Rhizobium sp. N324: one gene and its partner. The protein of the gene in region 2 binds, or shares a complex with, the protein of the main gene of each other region. Links are inferred from orthologs where the notes say so. Each region holds a gene or a part of one and is shown on either strand. Other genes may lie near its edges.

Region 1 (13,623 bases), 3.2 Mb from region 2 along the record:
GCGATCGCCTCCATCACCGGCACCGTCAGGATCACGGTGGAGAGCGAGGCGCCCATAGCGATGTTGACGGTCGCCTGCATGTGGTTTCTGAGCGCTGCCCTCAAGGCGGTCAGGATCTCGGGAGCGGCTGAAATCGCCGCGACGATGACGGCGGTCACGGCGATCGGCGCGCCGCTGTCGCGCAGGCCCTCGGTCATGAAGGCGGCCATGAACTCGGCCAGCAGGCCGATGATGACGACGCCGACGAGAATGGTGGCGATCGAGATTGCGGCCGGCTCGTTGGAGCCATGTTCGTCCGGACTCTCCTTCATCCGTTCGGAGCGCGGGTAGCTGTAGCTGAAGAAATAGCTGTGCTGGCCGACCTGCATGCGCAGGAAGAGGCCGTAGAGCGCAATCATTGCGACAATGGTGAAGGCGGAATAATAGTGCCATTTATCGCTGGGCACGAATTCCGGAACGATCATCGAGATGCCCATGGCGGTCAGGATCATCACGCCGTAGGTCTTGCCCGAATTGTCGTTGTAAGGCTGTTCGCCGTGCTTGAGGCCGCCGAGCAGGGCGGCGAGACCCAGAATGCCGTTGATATCGAGCATCAGGGCGGAATAGATCGTGTCGCGCACCAGTGTCGGCGAACTCTCTCCGCTCATCATGATGGCGAGGATGATGACCTCGACGGCGACGGCCGACAGCGTCAGGATCATCGTGCCATAGGGATCGCCGACCTTGACGGCGAGCAGTTCGGCATGATGGGCGACACGGATCGAGGCGAGAACGATGGTGCCGACCAAGGCGGCGGCGGCGATGAGCGCGACACCACGTCCCATCTCGATCACGGCATGTTCCAAGACATAGGCGACCGCCGCAACGGCAAGCGCGGCGACCAGAAACTTCTCTTCTTTCAAGCGTGACGCAATCCCCACGTCCTAGCTCCCGTCCTGATTCATGCGTTTTATCTAAGTCACTGATTTCGCATATCAAGCAGGTTGCTATCCAGTGCCATTTGCAGTCTTTGACGTTTAATGGAATACTGAACGCCATCGGGGCCGGAAAGCAGATCGCGGCGTCCTCGAATTCTCGTCAAGCGGCCGCGATGATCCGGATCCTGTCCGGAAGCGTGCGAATGCGCAAAAGAAGATGAGGAGACGGATGCATGATCAAGGTGGTCTACGAAGTCGTGCCGCATGACGGCGGTTGGGCCTACAGGCTTGGAGGCGTCTACTCCGAAGCATTCCCGACCCATGCCGAGGCGCTCGAAGCTGCGCGCATCGTTGCGGCCGAACAGCAGGTCGGCGGCGATTCCGCCGAGATCAGTTGGCAGGATGAAAACGGCAAGTGGCATGAAGAATATGCCGAAGGCGGCGACCGGCCGGAAACCGAGGTGGTGGATGGTCAGTGGAAGGACCGTGCGGCTGGAGCCTCGCAAGGCATTTGAAGTCAACCATCGTTTGCCAAAGCCCGCGCGACAATCGCGTCGACGAAACCGCGCTTCTCGGCGGTATAGCGGTTGCCATCCATCCTGAATTCGGCTGCCAGCCTGCGTTTGAGCGCGGCATATTCGGCCGCTGCGTCTGGATGCGCGATGAGATAATCCCGGAAAGCCAGCCTGTTTCGATGCGTGCCATTGCCGGCCGGGCAGAGATAGACCCGCTGCCGCGGCACCGACCCTCTCGATAAAAACGCCCAGACCTCGTCGTCATAACGATTGCCGCGCGGTTCGTAGTCTTCGGTCAGAAGTACGCGCGTGGCATCCTCGATATGCCCGAGGCCGGGAAGAACGACGTCGATGTCGATGAGCGGCTTGGCGGTCATGCCTGATATGGACGTGCTGCCGAGGTGATCGATGGAGAGCGCCTGCGGCAGCAAGACGAGCAACCTGTCGCGGATGCGCCGGAAGGCCTGCGGCCACTGCGGATCGTAGGGCACGAGTTCAACCGGGTCGTGGGTCATTTGTCTTCATCCGCTAAAAGCGCGGCCCATCAGATAGGACGCAGTTTGAATGCTCTTTTCGGTTGAAGGTTGCGCATGATTCTCTGCGAAAATCGAATCTGGATTTCGAGAGGTTAAGTGCCGATCGAATATCGGTGATAGTCCTGAAGCCCCTTGACCAGTGCGTCGAAGGTGGCGCGGCAGCGCGGCGAGGTCTTCAGGCTCTCATGCATCGCAACCCACGTGCCGAGCGGGATCTTGAACGCATCCGGCAGGAGGTGAACCAGATCGGGATTATCACGTGCGAGCCCGATCTGGCAGAGACCGATGCCGACGCCGGCGCGGATCGCCGAAAGCTGGGCGAGATTGCTGTCGGTCCTGTAGGAGAAGTCGACGCCCGGCACTTCATAGCGTTTTGTTACCATGCGGACATAGGCCGTCTGCCGGTCGAAGCCGATGAGCCGGTGGTTTGCGAGATCAGCCAGGCTTTGCGGAATGCCGTATCGTTCGAGGTAGCGGCGATGGGCGTGGAAACCGAGCGGGATATCGCCGATGCGGCGTACGACGAGCGCGCCTTGCTGCGGCTCGGCCATGCGCACGGCGATATCGGCCTCGCGGTTCACCAAATCCTCGATCGCATCGGAAGACGAGAGCTCGATCTGGAGTTCGGGATAGGTCTCCTGCAGCGGTCCGAGAATCCCCGGCAGCACTTCGACGGCGATCACCTCGCTGGCGCTGACCCTGACGGTTCCGGCGACGCGCTCGCGCTCACCGGATGCGGTGCGCAAAAGGGCGGCGGCGGTCGCCGCCAGCGTCTCGGCATAGGGCTTCAGTGCCAAGGCGGCGTCGGTCGGCAGCAGCCCGTTCGGGGATCGGGTGAAGAGCTCGGCGCCGATTGCCGTTTCCAGTGCGTCGACATGACGGCCTATGGTCGGCTGCGTCAGCCCCAACTCGCGGGCGGCGGCCGAAAGCGATCCTTGCTGGAGCACGGTCAGGAAACTGCGGTAGAAATCCCAACTCGGTTCGGTTCTCATATATTTTTGTATAGCAGCTGAATGTATTTCGTCAATTTTGTTTATTCCGGCCCGGTGGCATTGTCCTTCTATTCAGTCGAAGGAGATGGTTGTCATGAGCAGCGAAATGAAGACGACGGTGCTTGTTCTCGGCGCTACCGGCGGTATTGGCGGCGCGGTTGCCCGCAAGCTGCTTGCGCGCGGCTGGCGCATCCGGGCGCTCAACCGTGAAGCCGCCAAGGCGTCGAGGCGCGAGCCGGCTTTCGAATGGGTGCAGGGCGATGCGATGAATGCCGGTGACGTGTTGAGGGCGGCCGATGGCGTCAGTCTGATCGTGCATGCCGTCAATCCGCCCGGCTACCGCAATTGGGAAACGCTGGTGCTGCCGATGTTGGACAATACCATCGCCGCTGCCCGCGCCGTCGGCGCACGCATCGTACTGCCTGGAAACGTCTACAATTTCGGTCCCGATGCCCTGCCGGCGCCGGCGGAGGAAAGCCCGCAGCATCCGCTGACGAAGAAAGGGGCAATTCGCGTCGAGATGGAGAAGCGGCTGGAAGCGGCATCGCAAGCCGGTGTTGGCGCGATCATCGTCCGGGCCGGAGATTTCTTCGGCCCGGGCACGACTGGAAACAGTTGGTTTTCATCGGGTTTCGTCACGCCCGGCAAGCCGGTCGGCACGATCAAGAATCCGGGGCAGCGCGGCATCGGCCACCAGTGGGCCTATCTGCCCGATATGGCGGAAACCATGGCCCAGCTCATTGAGCGGGCCGATCGGCTGCCGCTCTTTGCCCTCTACCATATGGAGGGGTTCTGGGATGCCGACGGTATGCAGATGGCCGAAGCGATCAGGCGTGTTGCCGGCGGTAAGGCGAGGATCGGCCGTTTTCCCTGGTGGATCGTACCGCTCGCCGCGCCGTTCGTTCCGATCATGCGCGAGATCAAGGAGATGCGCTATCTCTGGAAGGTGCCGCTCAGGATGCGGAACACCAGGTTGATAGCCGAACTTGGCCAGGAGCCGCAAACGCCGATCGACGAGGCCGTCAGAGCTTCGCTTGTGGCTCTCGGCTGCCTGCCGGAACCGCATCATGACACGGCGACGGCCCTGATTATGCCTTCGCCTGAGAATGCGGGTTAAGTCTCGAGTTCTGCCAACGCGATCCGGGCGACCGTCAGGGCCTTTTCTGCCTGCTCGATGTTGGGGTCGCCGAGGAACCAGGCGGCGGATAGGCCGGAATAGGCGGCGATCCATTGCAGCAGCCGCTTCGGCTCCAGCCGAGCCTCTGCCGAAACGACAGCGAGCTGGCGGCGGAAACGGGCCGGATCGGTGATGACAGGCAGTTCTTCATTGGCGAAGATATTGGCGAAATCGAAGCCGCGTTCGCCATGGAGCCGCTTCGGATCGATCGCCAGCCAGCCGCGCGCCTCGAAATCTAGAATGTTCTCGTGATGAATATCGCCATGCAGGACGGTGAGGTCGCGCGGATCGGCGAGCAGGGCGTCGGCAATCGCCGAGCAATCGGCCAGCGTGCCGCCATGGTTTTGGGCTGCCGGCTCCAGATCGCGGAACCAGCGGGTGAGGGGCACGGGATCGGGCAGCGGTTTTTCGCGCGGCGCATGCAGCCGTGCCGCCGTCCGGCAGAGGATGCGGCTCGCCTCATCGTCCTCGCCGTTCATCGCCATGGCAAGCAGCGAGCGTTTTCCCGTCGCCCGTTCCAGGAGCACCGCGTCGTCTTCATGAGCATAGACATGGGCCGCGCCGTCGCCGTCCCACCACTGCATCAGCAGCGCCCCGTATCGTTCGTCGATATCGGTCGCCACTTTCAGCATGGCGGGCCTCTCCTGCCAGAGCACGGGCAGCAGGCGGCTTGAATGGGTGATGATAGGCTCGCCGTCTGCTATCAGCGACCAGCGATTAAGATGGGGAGCGAACATGATGGCACCCTACAGAGACATATCAAAAATGGAAATCCCGCCTTTCGGCGGGATTCACGTTGGCGTGGATCGGTTCAGGCGACCTTTTCGAGGGCGGGGTAATCGACATAACCCCTGGCGGTGCCGCCATAGAAGGTCGCCTGGTCGGGCGTGTTGAGCGGCAGGTTGTTCGCCAGCCGTCCGACGAGATCGGGATTGGCGATGAAAGGTTTGCCGAAGGCGACGAGGTCGGCGCGGCCGCTTTCGACGGCGTCGATCGCCAGATCGCGGTCATAACCGTTATTGACCATCCAGTCGGCCTTGCCGCCGGCCTTTTCATAAGCCTGGCGCAGCGCCTTATAATCGAAGGAAGGATTGTCGCCCTGGCGATAGTCGCGGTCGCCGCCGGTCTGGCCTTCGATGACATGGATATAGGCGAGAGCGTATATTGCCAGGCCTTCGACGACGTGGGTGAAGGTCGCTTGCGGATTGGAATCGTAGCTTTCACCCGACGGCGTTACCGGCGAGATGCGGATCGCGGTGCGGCCTGCGCCGATTTCCTTCACCACGGCATCGACGACCTCGAAGGCCAGCCGCGTGCGGTTTTCGATCGAGCCGCCATATTGGTCGGTGCGATCGTTGACGCCGTCGCGGATGAACTGGTCGAGTAGGTAGCCGTTGGCGCCATGGATCTCAACGCCATCGAAGCCGGCGTCGATCGCCGCACGAGCGGCCTTGCGGTAATCCTCGACGATGCCGGGGATTTCGGCGGTTTCGAGCGCGCGCGGTTCGGAGGTGTCGGCAAAGCTGCCGCTGCCGTCGCCATCGACCAGATAGGTCTTGGCCTTGGCGACGCGGTCGGTGGAGGAGACCGGCTTGTTGCCGTTCGGCTGCAGCGTCGTGTGCGAGATGCGGCCGACATGCCACATCTGGACGACGATCTTGCCGCCGCCAGCGTGAACGGCGTCGGTCACGCGCTTCCAGCCGTCGAGAGCCTCTTTGCTATAAAGGCCGGGCACGTCGGCATAGCCTTGGCCCTGATGGGTGATCGCGGTCGCTTCGGTGATGATCAGGCCAGCCGTGGCGCGCTGGCGGTAATATTCGACATTGAGGTCATTGGGGATGGCGCCCGGCGAGCGGTTGCGGGTGAGCGGCGCCATGACGATGCGGTTTTTGACAGTGATGTCGCCGACCTTTGTGGGTTCGAAAAGCTTGGCCATGATGGTCCTTTCTTTTGCGGGGGGATCACTCGGCGGGGGCAAGTGCGGCCCGGCCCCGGGCAGAGAGATAGGTGAGTCCAGTCGCGCCGAGGCCGATCAGGGCCATCAAGGCTGCGGCGAGCGGAACGCGGGTAAGATCGAAGCCGGCATCGATGACGAGGCCGCCGACCCAGGCGCCGAGCGCATTGCCGGTGTTGAAGGCGCCGATATTGATGGTTGAAACCAGGTTCGGAGCGTCCTTGCCGAAGCCGACGACGCCGACCTGCAGCGCCGGCACGGCGGCAAAACTTGCCAGTGCCCAGAGAAAGAGCGTGATTTCAGCCGGGATGAAGAAGTGGCTGGTGTAACTGAAGGCAATCGAGGTGAGGGCGATCGCGGCGAAGACGCCGGCAAGCGTCGCGCCAAGCCGCCAGTCGGCCAGTTTGCCGCCGAGGAGATTGCCGATGGTCAGCCCGAGGCCGATCAGGAATAGCGTCCAGGTGACGCCTTCCGGCGAAACGCCGGTGACGTCGCGCAGCAGCGGCGCGATATAGGTGAAGAGCGCGAACATCGAGGCGGCGAAGAAGACGGTGGTGGAAAGCGCCAGCCACAGACCGCCATTTTTGAGCGCTGCGATTTCGCGCAGAATACTGCCGTTTTCCTGCTGCTTATCCCTGGGCAGGATGGCGATCAGGCCTGCGATAGTGACGACGCCGATGACGGTGACGATCCCGAAGGTGGCGCGCCAGCCATAGGCCTGGCCGATCGCGGTGCCGAGCGGCACGCCGAGAACATTGGCAAGCGTCAGGCCGGTAAACATCAGGGCGACGGCGCGGGCCTTGCGGTCTTCGGCGACCAGGCCGGCGGCGACGACCGAACCGATGCCGAAGAAGGCGCCGTGGCAAAGCGCGGTAACGATACGGGCGATCATCAGCACCCAGTAGCCGCTTGCCAGAGCGCAAAGCAGGTTGCCGGCGATGAAGAAGGCCATCAGCGCGATCAGGGCGGTGCGGCGCTTCAGCTTCGCGGTGGAAATAGCCATCACCGGGGCGCCGATCGCGACCGCCAGCGCATAACCGGTGACCAGCCACCCGGCCTGCGGGATCGTCACCGAGAGATCGGCGGCGACCTCGGGCAGCAGACCCATGATGACGAATTCCGTGGTGCCTATCGCAAACGAGCTCAAGGCGAGGACGAGAAGGGCGAGGGGCATTTCAAAGATCCTGCGTCAGTTGCTTCAGGAAGGCAGCGATCGTTTCTTCGTTGCGCTTGTAGAAGATCCACTGTCCGACGCGTTTGGTGGTGACGAGGCCGGCGCGATGCAGCGTTCCCAAATGGGCCGAGACCGTCGACTGCGACAGGCCGCAACGCTCGAACTGGCTGGCGCAGACGCCCATTTCGAAGGGATGCTCCTGCGAGGGGAAATGCTGCTCGGGATTTTTCAGCCAGGTCAGAATGTCCATCCGGGTGGGATGGGCGAGCGCCTTGATAATCTCGTCTTTGTCCATCGTTGTTCGCCGAATTATAAATCGTTATTTATCGATATATTGATCGTCAGGCGCCGATATGCAAATCACGGAGGCGTGAGGCGGCGAGTTTTGTCAGGTGAGCAAAATTTGGGCAAAAAAAGAGGGCCACCGGAAAACCAGGGCCCTTGTAATTGTGAAGGTCAAAAACCTCCAGAGGGGAACAGCTAATGCGGTGGTACTGGGAGAGAAACCACAAGATGCATCAGCTGAGAGAGATATGGTGCTTCCTTGGGCAGGTTTCAATGCTTTTTTGTGCATGCCTGCTATGCGCCGCACAATTTTTTTGCGGTGCGGCATTTCCCGGAGAGCCAAGGCAAAAAAAGAGGGCCACTGGAAAACCAGGGCCCTTATAAGTGTGAAGGTCAAAAACCTCCAGAGGGGAACAGCTAATGCGGTGGAACTGGGAGGAAAAGCCACCATGTGCATCAGCTATGTGCGATATGGTGGTTTAATGGGCAAACGGCAACCCTTATTTGTGCATGCCAGTTATGCGCTGTCCGCATAGTATGGAAATCATTCCATAAATCTGGCTCAAAAATTCCAGTTTCTGGCCTTGCTGACGATGAAATCACGGAAAGCCTTCAGCTTGGCGGCGTTCTTGATCTCATCGGGATAGCAGAAATAGGTGTCGAAGGAGGGGACGTCGGCATTGATCGCCAGCTGGATCAGGCCGGGATCGCGGCCGACGATGTAATCCGGCAGGCAGGCGACGCCAATGCCGAGCAGGGCGGCGCGCTTGATCGAGGTCTGGCTGTTGATCTGCAGATGCGGGATGCGCTTGTTATCCGACGAGCGGCCTGCCACCTCGAGCCAGTTGACGTCGAGCAAATAGCTCGGCGCCGGCTCGCCGAAGGTGATGATGCGGTGATTGTCGAGATCCTCGATCTTCTGCGGCTCACCGTGGCGGTTGATGTAGGAGGGCGCAGCATAGACGTGCATGTGCACGGTGAAGAGCTTGCGCTGGATGAGGTCGGATTGCTGCGGCTGGCGCAGGCGGATGGCGCAGTCGGCATGGCGCATGTTCACATCCACTTCCTCGTTGTCGAGGATCAGCTGGATCTGCACATCGGGATAAAGCTGCAGGAATTCCTGGATCTTGTCGGTGAGCCAGCCCTGGCCGAGACCGACCGTCGTCGTCACGCGCAGCTTGCCGGACGGTGTCTCGTTGGTCTCGGTGAGCTGCATCTTCACGGTTTCGAGCTTCAGCAGCACGTCGTGGGCGGTGCGGTAGAGCAGCTCGCCCTGTTCCGTCAGGATCAGGCCGCGCGCATGGCGGTGAAACAGCTTGGTGCCGACATCCTGCTCCAGCGCGCTGACCTGGCGGCTGATGGCGGATTGGGACAGATGCAGCTTATCCGCCGCATGCGTGAACGAACCCGCCTCGGCAGCTGCGTGAAAAATACGCAGCTTGTCCCAATCCAATGGCATTCCCCCACCCCTCATGCCGATCCTACTCCGCTGCCACGGCGACGGGCACGTGGCTCGTCAGATAGCGCTCGGCTTCCAGTGCCGCCATGCATCCCAGGCCGGCGGCGGTGATCGCCTGGCGGAACGTATCGTCGGTCACGTCGCCGGCGGCATAGACCCCTTCGAGGCTGGTCGCGGTCGAATCCGGCGCGGTCCAGAGATAGCCGTTGTCCTTCAGCTTCAGCTTGTCCTTGAAAAGTTCGGTTGCCGGCGCATGGCCGATGGCGACGAAGACGCCGTCGATCGGCATCTCGGTGATCACACCGGTCCTGGTGTCGCGCAGCCGCGCGCCGGTGACGGATTGCGGCATCGGGGGCTTGGCCGGCGTGCCGGTGATTTCGGCCACTTCGGTGTTCCACAGTACCTTGACGTTCTCCTTGGAGAACAAGCGTTCCTGCAGGATCTTCTCGGCCCGGAAGAAGTCGCGGCGGTGGACCAATGTCACCGACTTGGCGATGTTGGAGAGGTAGAGCGCCTCCTCGACGGCGCTGTTGCCGCCGCCGACCACGATCACATCCTTGTTGCGATAGAAGAAGCCGTCGCAGGTGGCGCAGGCCGAAACGCCGAAGCCCTGGAAATGCTGCTCGCTCTCGATGCCGAGCCATTTGGCCTTGGCGCCGGTGGCGATGATCAGCGTGTCAGCGGTCCAGACCTGGCCGCTGTCGGTGCGGGCGACGAAGGGACGCTGGTTCATGTCGACTTCGGTCACCAGGTCGTTGACGATCTCGGCGCCGACATGTTTTGCCTGCTGCAGCATCTGTTCCATCAGCCAGGGGCCCTGGATCGGATCGGCAAAGCCCGGATAGTTCTCGACATCGGTGGTGATCATCAGCTGGCCGCCCTGTTCGAGGCCGGCGATCAGAACCGGCTTCAGCATGGCGCGCGCGGCATAGACCGCGGCGGTATAGCCTGCGGGTCCGGAACCGATGATGAGCACCTTCGTGTGGCGGGCGGGCATGTCATTTCCTTTCGACTGGCGGGAGGGCGGCGGCTAAGTGGCGATTGCGGCCGTTTCGCGGTCCCTGCGCCATTTATGAACGTCCAATGCTTTTATTCAAGGGCAGCCTTGCGTTACCAACAAGGCAAATCACCCGGATGTGCAAGAATCCGTCATCGGCGTGAAACATTCTTGCGTATTCCGCCGCTTTATATAGAAGCTCCCCGCGGAGAATTAAAGAAAGGCAATGATGTGGGTCGCGCCGAACTCGACGTCATCGATATAAAGATCCTCCGGGAATTGCAGGCCGATGGCCGCATGACCAATGTGGAGCTTGCCGATCGCGTCGGCATTTCGGCGCCGCCCTGCCTGCGCCGGGTGCGCAAGCTCGAGGAAGCCGGCATCATCGAGGGCTACCATGCGATGCTGAACAGCCCGAGGCTGGGCTTCGATCTCGTCGCTTTCTGCATGGTCGGCCTCAAGCATCAGTCGGAAGGCAATCTCAAGGCCTTTGCCGCCGCCACCACCGAATGGCCGCTGGTGCGGCAGGCCTGGATGGTCTCCGGCGACAGCGATTTCCTGCTGCATTGCGTGGCTGAAAATCTCACCCACTTCCAGGATTTCGTCATCGAGGTGCTGACCGCCAACGAACATGTCGATACCGTGCGCACCATGCTGACGATCCGGCAGGTGAAGAAGCTGGGACTGGTGGAAGTCTGAAACCGTCTATTTGCGTGCGGTATAGCCGCCGCGGTTGATGCCGTGGCGCTGGAGCTTGTCGTAAAACGTCTTTCTCGGAATGCCGAGCGCCTCAATGGTGCTGCGCACGTCGCCGTCATTGGCTGTGAGCGCCTCGCGGATGATCTCCGCCTCGTAGCGTTCCAGCCGTTCGGGCAGGGTGCCGCCGCCGGTCGGCTGGGCAGGGACGGGTGCGGCTGCGCCGCCTTCGACGCCCAGCACCACACGCTCGGCATAGTGCGAGAGCTCGCGGACATTGCCCGGCCATGCGTGCGAGGCAAAGTGGCGGCGCATCCCGGGCGACAGCTCCGGCACCTCTCTGCGGAAGCGCTCGGCGGCGCGGGCGGCGAAGTGGGAAAACAGCAGCGGAATATCGTCGCGGCGCTCCCTCAGCGGCGGAATGGAGATCGTCACTACATTCAGCCGGTAATAGAGATCCTCGCGAAAATCGCCGCGCAGCTCGGGATCGCCGAGGTCGATCTTGGCGGCCGCGACGACGCGGAGATCGACCGGGCGCACCTCATTGGTGCCGAGCGGGGTGATTTCGCGCATTTCCAGCACCCGCAGCATCTTGACCTGGGTGGCGACCGGCATGCTCTCGATCTCGTCAAGGAAAAGCGTGCCACCGCTTGCATGTTCAATGCGGCCGGTGCGGCGTTTTTGGGCGCCGGTAAAGGCGCCGGCCTCGTGGCCGAACAGCTCGCTTTCGATGACGGTTTCGGGTAGCGCCCCGCAGTTCAGCGCCACGAAATTGCCCTTCCGGCGGTGGCTCCACTGATGCAGGATCTGGGCCACGACTTCCTTGCCGCTGCCGGTTTCGCCGGCCACGAGCACGTCGACATCGGTATCGGCGATGTGGCGCAGAATCTTCCGCAAATTTTCCATGACCGGCGTCTGGCCGATCAGTGGCGAATTCTCCTGCGCATCCTCGGCCGCTTTGCGCAGCATGCGGTTTTCCAGGATAAGCCGCCGCTTCTCGCCGGCGCGACGCACGCTTTGAACCAGCCGGTCGGCCGCAAACGGTTTGGCGATGAAATCATAGGCGCCGTTCTGGATCGCCTGCACGGCCATCGGAATATCGCCATGGCCGGTCATCAGGATCACCGGCAGGTCGGCGTCCATGCTCTTCAGCGTGGCAAACAGCTGCAATCCGTCGATCTCCGGCATGCGGATATCGGTCACGACGGGGCCGGCAAAGTCGGCGGGCAGGTCGGCCAGAGCGGCCTTCGCACCATCATAGGCGGAAACGGAAAATCCGGCGAGCTCGAGCGTCTGGGCGGTGGCGCGGCGCAAATCCTTATCGTCGTCGATCAGCGCAACCGGCATCACTGTGGTCATGATCTCAAGCCTTCCTCAAATGCACGACGAACCGGGTTCCGCTGCCGTCGCTGTCGACCTCCATCCGGCCGCCGTAATCGCCGACGATATCCTTGGAGATGACCAGCCCGAGGCCGAGGCCGCTTTCCTTAGAGGTGTTGAACGGCGTGAACAGGCCCTTGCGGATCTCCGGCGAAATGCCGGGGCCGTTGTCGGCGACCGTCAGCGCCACCATGTCCCCTTCGCTTGACGTCCTGACCTCGACGCGCGCCTCGTCGGCCTTCGGCGCCACGGCTTCAAGCGCGTTCTGAAGCAAGTTGATCAGCACCTGTTCGAGGCGGATCCTGTTGCCCATGACCTGCAGGTCGGCCGGCGGCAGGTCGATGTCGAGCGTGTCCATGCGGCCGGCAAAGCGGCTGCGCAACAGCATCACGGCGCCCTCGATCACGTCCTTCAAGCCGGTCGGTTCGGCGCCGCCGCGGCCCTTGCGGGCGAAGGTCTTCAGCTCGTCGGTGATCGAACCGATGCGCTCCGTCAGCGCCGCGATGTTTTCGAGATTTTCTCCGGCAGGAGCGGTCTGACCGCGGTCGAGAAAGGTGCGGGCATTGTCGGCATAGGCACGGATGGTCGCCACCGGCTGGTTGATCTCATGGGCGACGCCGGCGGCAACCTGACCGAGGATCGCCAGCCGGTTGGCCTGCACCAGATCCTGCTGCACCGCCTGCAGCTTCTGCTCCGTATTCCGGTGGCCGATGATCTCGGCCTGCAGCCGGTCGCGCGCCTGGCTGAGATCGAGCGTCCGTTCGGCAACGCGCCGTTCCAGCTCCTCCCGCGCCTGCTGTTCCCTGAAAATCTTCAGGGTGACCGTCTGGCGGCGGCGCAGCAGGAAGGCCGCGCCCGCCAGCAGCGGCAAGAGCGTGAGCAATGCCAGCATGCGGGCTTCGCGAACGCCAGCGTCCACGGATGGTCCGAGCGTCACGAGGTGCTGCAAACGCCAGGCGGTGGCTGGAACCGGCATCCCGACATCGAGAAATCTGGTTTTTCCGGCGCCGCCCGGCATGACGATCTCTACGACGTCGAGCCTGTCGCCAAGGCTGCGGACGGTATCGAGCGGCAGCGGCTGAAGCGGCGCATCGCCGAATTGCAGGCTCTCGCGGATCGCCGTCAGCCGGTCTTCGGCGATCCGGCCGATGGTCATGAACCGCCAGGAGGGAATGCTGGTGATGAGGACGATGCCGCGGTCGTCAGTGACGTAGGACGGTGCGTCGCTCGCATTCCAGTCGGCCTCGACGTCGTCGAACTCCACCTTGACCACGACGACGCCGAGCAGCCCATTGCTGCCGGTGATCCGCTCGGAGATATAGAGCCCGGGTTTCTTGCTGACGGTGCCGAGCGCGAAGCGCTCGGCTTGTCCTGCAGCGACCGCGCCCTGGAAATATTCCCGGAAACGATAGTCGTTGCCGACGAAGCTCGTCGGTTCGCGCCAGTTGCTGGCCGCAACCGCCATGCCGTCCTTGTCGATGACATAGATGACGGCAGCCTTCGTGCCCGCCGCCAGCGTTTCCAGCTTCCGGCTGAGCTCA
Region 2 (2,668 bases):
TCTCTCGACCGCATCATCCGTCTTCTCGATGTGCTCGGCAATCCGCACCGGAAACTGCCGCCGGTGATCCATGTCGCCGGCACAAACGGCAAGGGGTCGGTCACCGCCTTCTGCCGCGCTCTGCTCGAAGCCGGCGGCTACAGCGCTCACGTTCACACCTCGCCACATCTCGTCAATTGGCACGAGCGTTATCGCATCGGTGTGGCGGGCGGGCGCGGGCAGCTTGTCGATGACGCCGTCTTTGCCGAGGCCCTGCGGCGTGTGGCCGATGCCAATGGCGGACAGCACATCACCGTCTTCGAAATCCTGACGGCGGTCACCTTCATCCTGTTTTCCGAACAGCCGGCCGATGCCGCGATCATCGAAGTCGGCCTCGGCGGCCGCTTCGACGCCACCAATGTCATTTCCGATCCGGCCGTCTCGGTGATCATGCCCATTTCGCTGGATCATCAGCCCTATCTCGGCGACAGGGTCGAACTGATCGCCGCCGAAAAGGCCGGCATCATGAAGCCGGGGCTTCCTGTCGTCATCGGCCACCAGGAATATGACGCGGCACTCGACGTGCTGATGTCGACGGCCGAACGGCTGCATTGCCCGAGCGCCGTCTTCGGGCAGGATTTCATGGCGCATGAGGAATATGGCCGGCTCGTCTATCAGGACGAATTCGGTCTTGCCGACCTGCCGTTGCCGCGCCTTCCAGGCCGCCATCAATATGCCAATGCCGCCGCCGCCATCCGCGCCGTCAAGGCGGCGGGTTTCACCGTCACCGAGACGATGATGGAAAAGGCGATGAATTCGGTGGAATGGCCGGGCCGGCTGCAGCGCCTGGGCGAGGGCCGGCTGCTGGCGCATGCGCCCGCCGGCGCCGAGATCTGGATCGATGGCGGGCACAATCCCGGTGCCGGCGAAGTGATCGCCGAAGCCATGGCCAATTTCGAGGAGCGCCAGTCGCGGCCGCTTTTCCTCATCATCGGCATGATCAACACCAAGGACCCGGTCGGCTATTTCAAAGCCTTCGCCGGCTTGGTCGAGAAGGTCTTCTGCGTGCCGATCCGCGGCAGCGAGGCGATGATCGACCCGGTGATCTTGTCGAACGCCGCTTATGATGCCGGCTTGGTTGCCGAACCGATGTCGACAGTCGGTGAGGCGCTCGAAGCGATAAAGGCCGTTACCGATCCGGAGGGTCTGCCGCCGCGCATCCTCGTCGGCGGCTCTCTCTATCTCGTCGGCGATGTGCTGTCGGACAACGGCACGCCGCCGAAATGATGGGCGAAATGAAGAATATGAAATGAAAAAGCCCGGCATCACCGGGCTTTTTCATCAATGCGATATCAATCGATCAGGCAGCGTTCGAAATCCAGTTCGAAAGCGCGGTCTTCGGCTTGGCGCCGACCGAGATGTCGGCAACTTCGCCGCCCTTGAAGATCGCCAGCGTCGGAATGGAGCGGACGCCGAACTGTGCGGCGAGTTCCGGATTCTCATCGATATTCAGCTTGGCGACCTTGACCTTGCCTTCCATCTCGACGGAGATTTCTTCAAGGCTCGGCGCAATCATCTTGCATGGGCCGCACCATTCAGCCCAGAAATCGACGACGACGGGTTCTGCGGATTCCAGAACTTCCGACTGGAAGTTGTTGATATCGACTTTCACGGTAGCCATGGGCTGCTCCTTTACCTCGGGTGTTGAACCACATGTGATGGTGCGGTGCCAAATTTTCAATGTCCGGTATTTCACTTTGTCTTGACCGCTGCAAGCGCCAAACCGAGTACCTTTTCGCTCAGCGTGTAAAGCGAGGCGTTCTCGGTATAGACGAGCATGCACTCGATCGGCTTGTCGGGATAGAGCGGCGCCAGGATCTCGCGATAGATCGCCAGCTGTGCCCGGTGGGCGAAGGGGATGGCCGACTCTGTCGCCGGCGGCACCCGATTGGTCTTGTAATCGAGGATGACGACCCGATCGGCAAGGACGGCAAGCCGGTCGATGCGGCCGGAGACGGCATAACGTCTGTCTTCAAGCGTCAGCGTTCCCATGATCGAGACCTCGGGCTGGGCCTGCGAACCGAGGACGGCCTGCAGACCCTCTTCGTCCAATAGTTTCAGAACCGAATCGACGAGCTTGCGGCGTTCGGCTTCCGGCCAGAACCGCGCCGCCCGTTCGGCATAGCGGCCTGCGGCATCGGCCCGCTCCGCAGGCGGAATTTCCGGAAGCGCCTGCAGCATGCGATGGATCAGCCGGCCCTTCTCCATTGACCGATCGCTGGGCTCCTTCTCGCCGAACAGCGGCGAAACGACGAGCAAGCCGCCCTCGTCTTCATCGATGATCGTCCCGGCGCCGGAGGGGCTAAGCGGCCGGGGCAGCTCGGCCTGCGGCGGCAATGGCCGCAACAGACCGTCCGGCAGCCTCTCCTCGCTGTCGCGCTCCCGGCTGCGGTCGATACGCTCGAAGCTTCGTTCCACCCGCGGCACACGCCATTTGATCCCCGGCCATTCGCCATCGGGACTGGAGAATGTGGTCGCCTCGACATGCGGATGGTCGTCGCGCAGCGCCGTCGAGATCATCATATGCCAGGTGTCGTTGCTCACACGCACGCCGCGATAGCCGCAGACGACCAGCCGGTCGGCGGCACGCGTCATGGCGACATAGAGCAATCGGCGGTATTCTTCTTCC

What was found.
Region 1: the proteins of trxA (region 2) and trxB are in contact, whole or in part, in a crystal structure (PDB 1F6M), measured with the Escherichia coli proteins. The link is inferred for Rhizobium sp. N324 from one-to-one orthologs.

Annotation. Positions count from the first base shown.
Region 1 is NZ_CP013630.1:3,265,608-3,279,230, reverse strand. The notes cover bases 8,020-11,018. They hold trxB (thioredoxin-disulfide reductase), read right to left. Parts: upstream 10,007-11,018; coding sequence 9,032-10,006; downstream 8,020-9,031. Other genes in these bases: AMK05_RS15700 (sigma-54-dependent transcriptional regulator), read right to left, coding at 10,712-11,018; AMK05_RS15705 (Lrp/AsnC family transcriptional regulator), read left to right, coding at 10,238-10,705; AMK05_RS15715 (LysR family transcriptional regulator VtlR), read right to left, coding at 8,113-9,009; AMK05_RS34615 (hypothetical protein), read left to right, coding at 8,020-8,086. In the rest of the region: AMK05_RS15760 (calcium:proton antiporter), read right to left, coding at 1-920; AMK05_RS15755 (DUF2188 domain-containing protein), read left to right, coding at 1,151-1,432; AMK05_RS15750 (GrpB family protein), read right to left, coding at 1,435-1,947; AMK05_RS15745 (LysR family transcriptional regulator), read right to left, coding at 2,061-2,960; AMK05_RS15740 (NAD-dependent epimerase/dehydratase family protein), read left to right, coding at 3,055-4,077; AMK05_RS15735 (aminoglycoside phosphotransferase family protein), read right to left, coding at 4,074-4,874; AMK05_RS15730 (alkene reductase), read right to left, coding at 4,949-6,073; AMK05_RS15725 (MFS transporter), read right to left, coding at 6,099-7,265; AMK05_RS15720 (ArsR/SmtB family transcription factor), read right to left, coding at 7,267-7,560; more of AMK05_RS34615, read left to right, coding at 7,658-8,019; more of AMK05_RS15700, read right to left, coding at 11,019-12,061; AMK05_RS15695 (sensor histidine kinase), read right to left, coding at 12,066-13,623.
Region 2 is NZ_CP013630.1:19,672-22,339, forward strand. It holds trxA (thioredoxin), read right to left. Parts: upstream 1,661-2,668; coding sequence 1,340-1,660; downstream 1-1,339. Other genes in the region: AMK05_RS00120 (bifunctional folylpolyglutamate synthase/dihydrofolate synthase), read left to right, coding at 1-1,266; addA (double-strand break repair helicase AddA), read right to left, coding at 1,732-2,668. UniProt on the Escherichia coli protein: Participates in various redox reactions through the reversible oxidation of its active center dithiol to a disulfide and catalyzes dithiol-disulfide exchange reactions.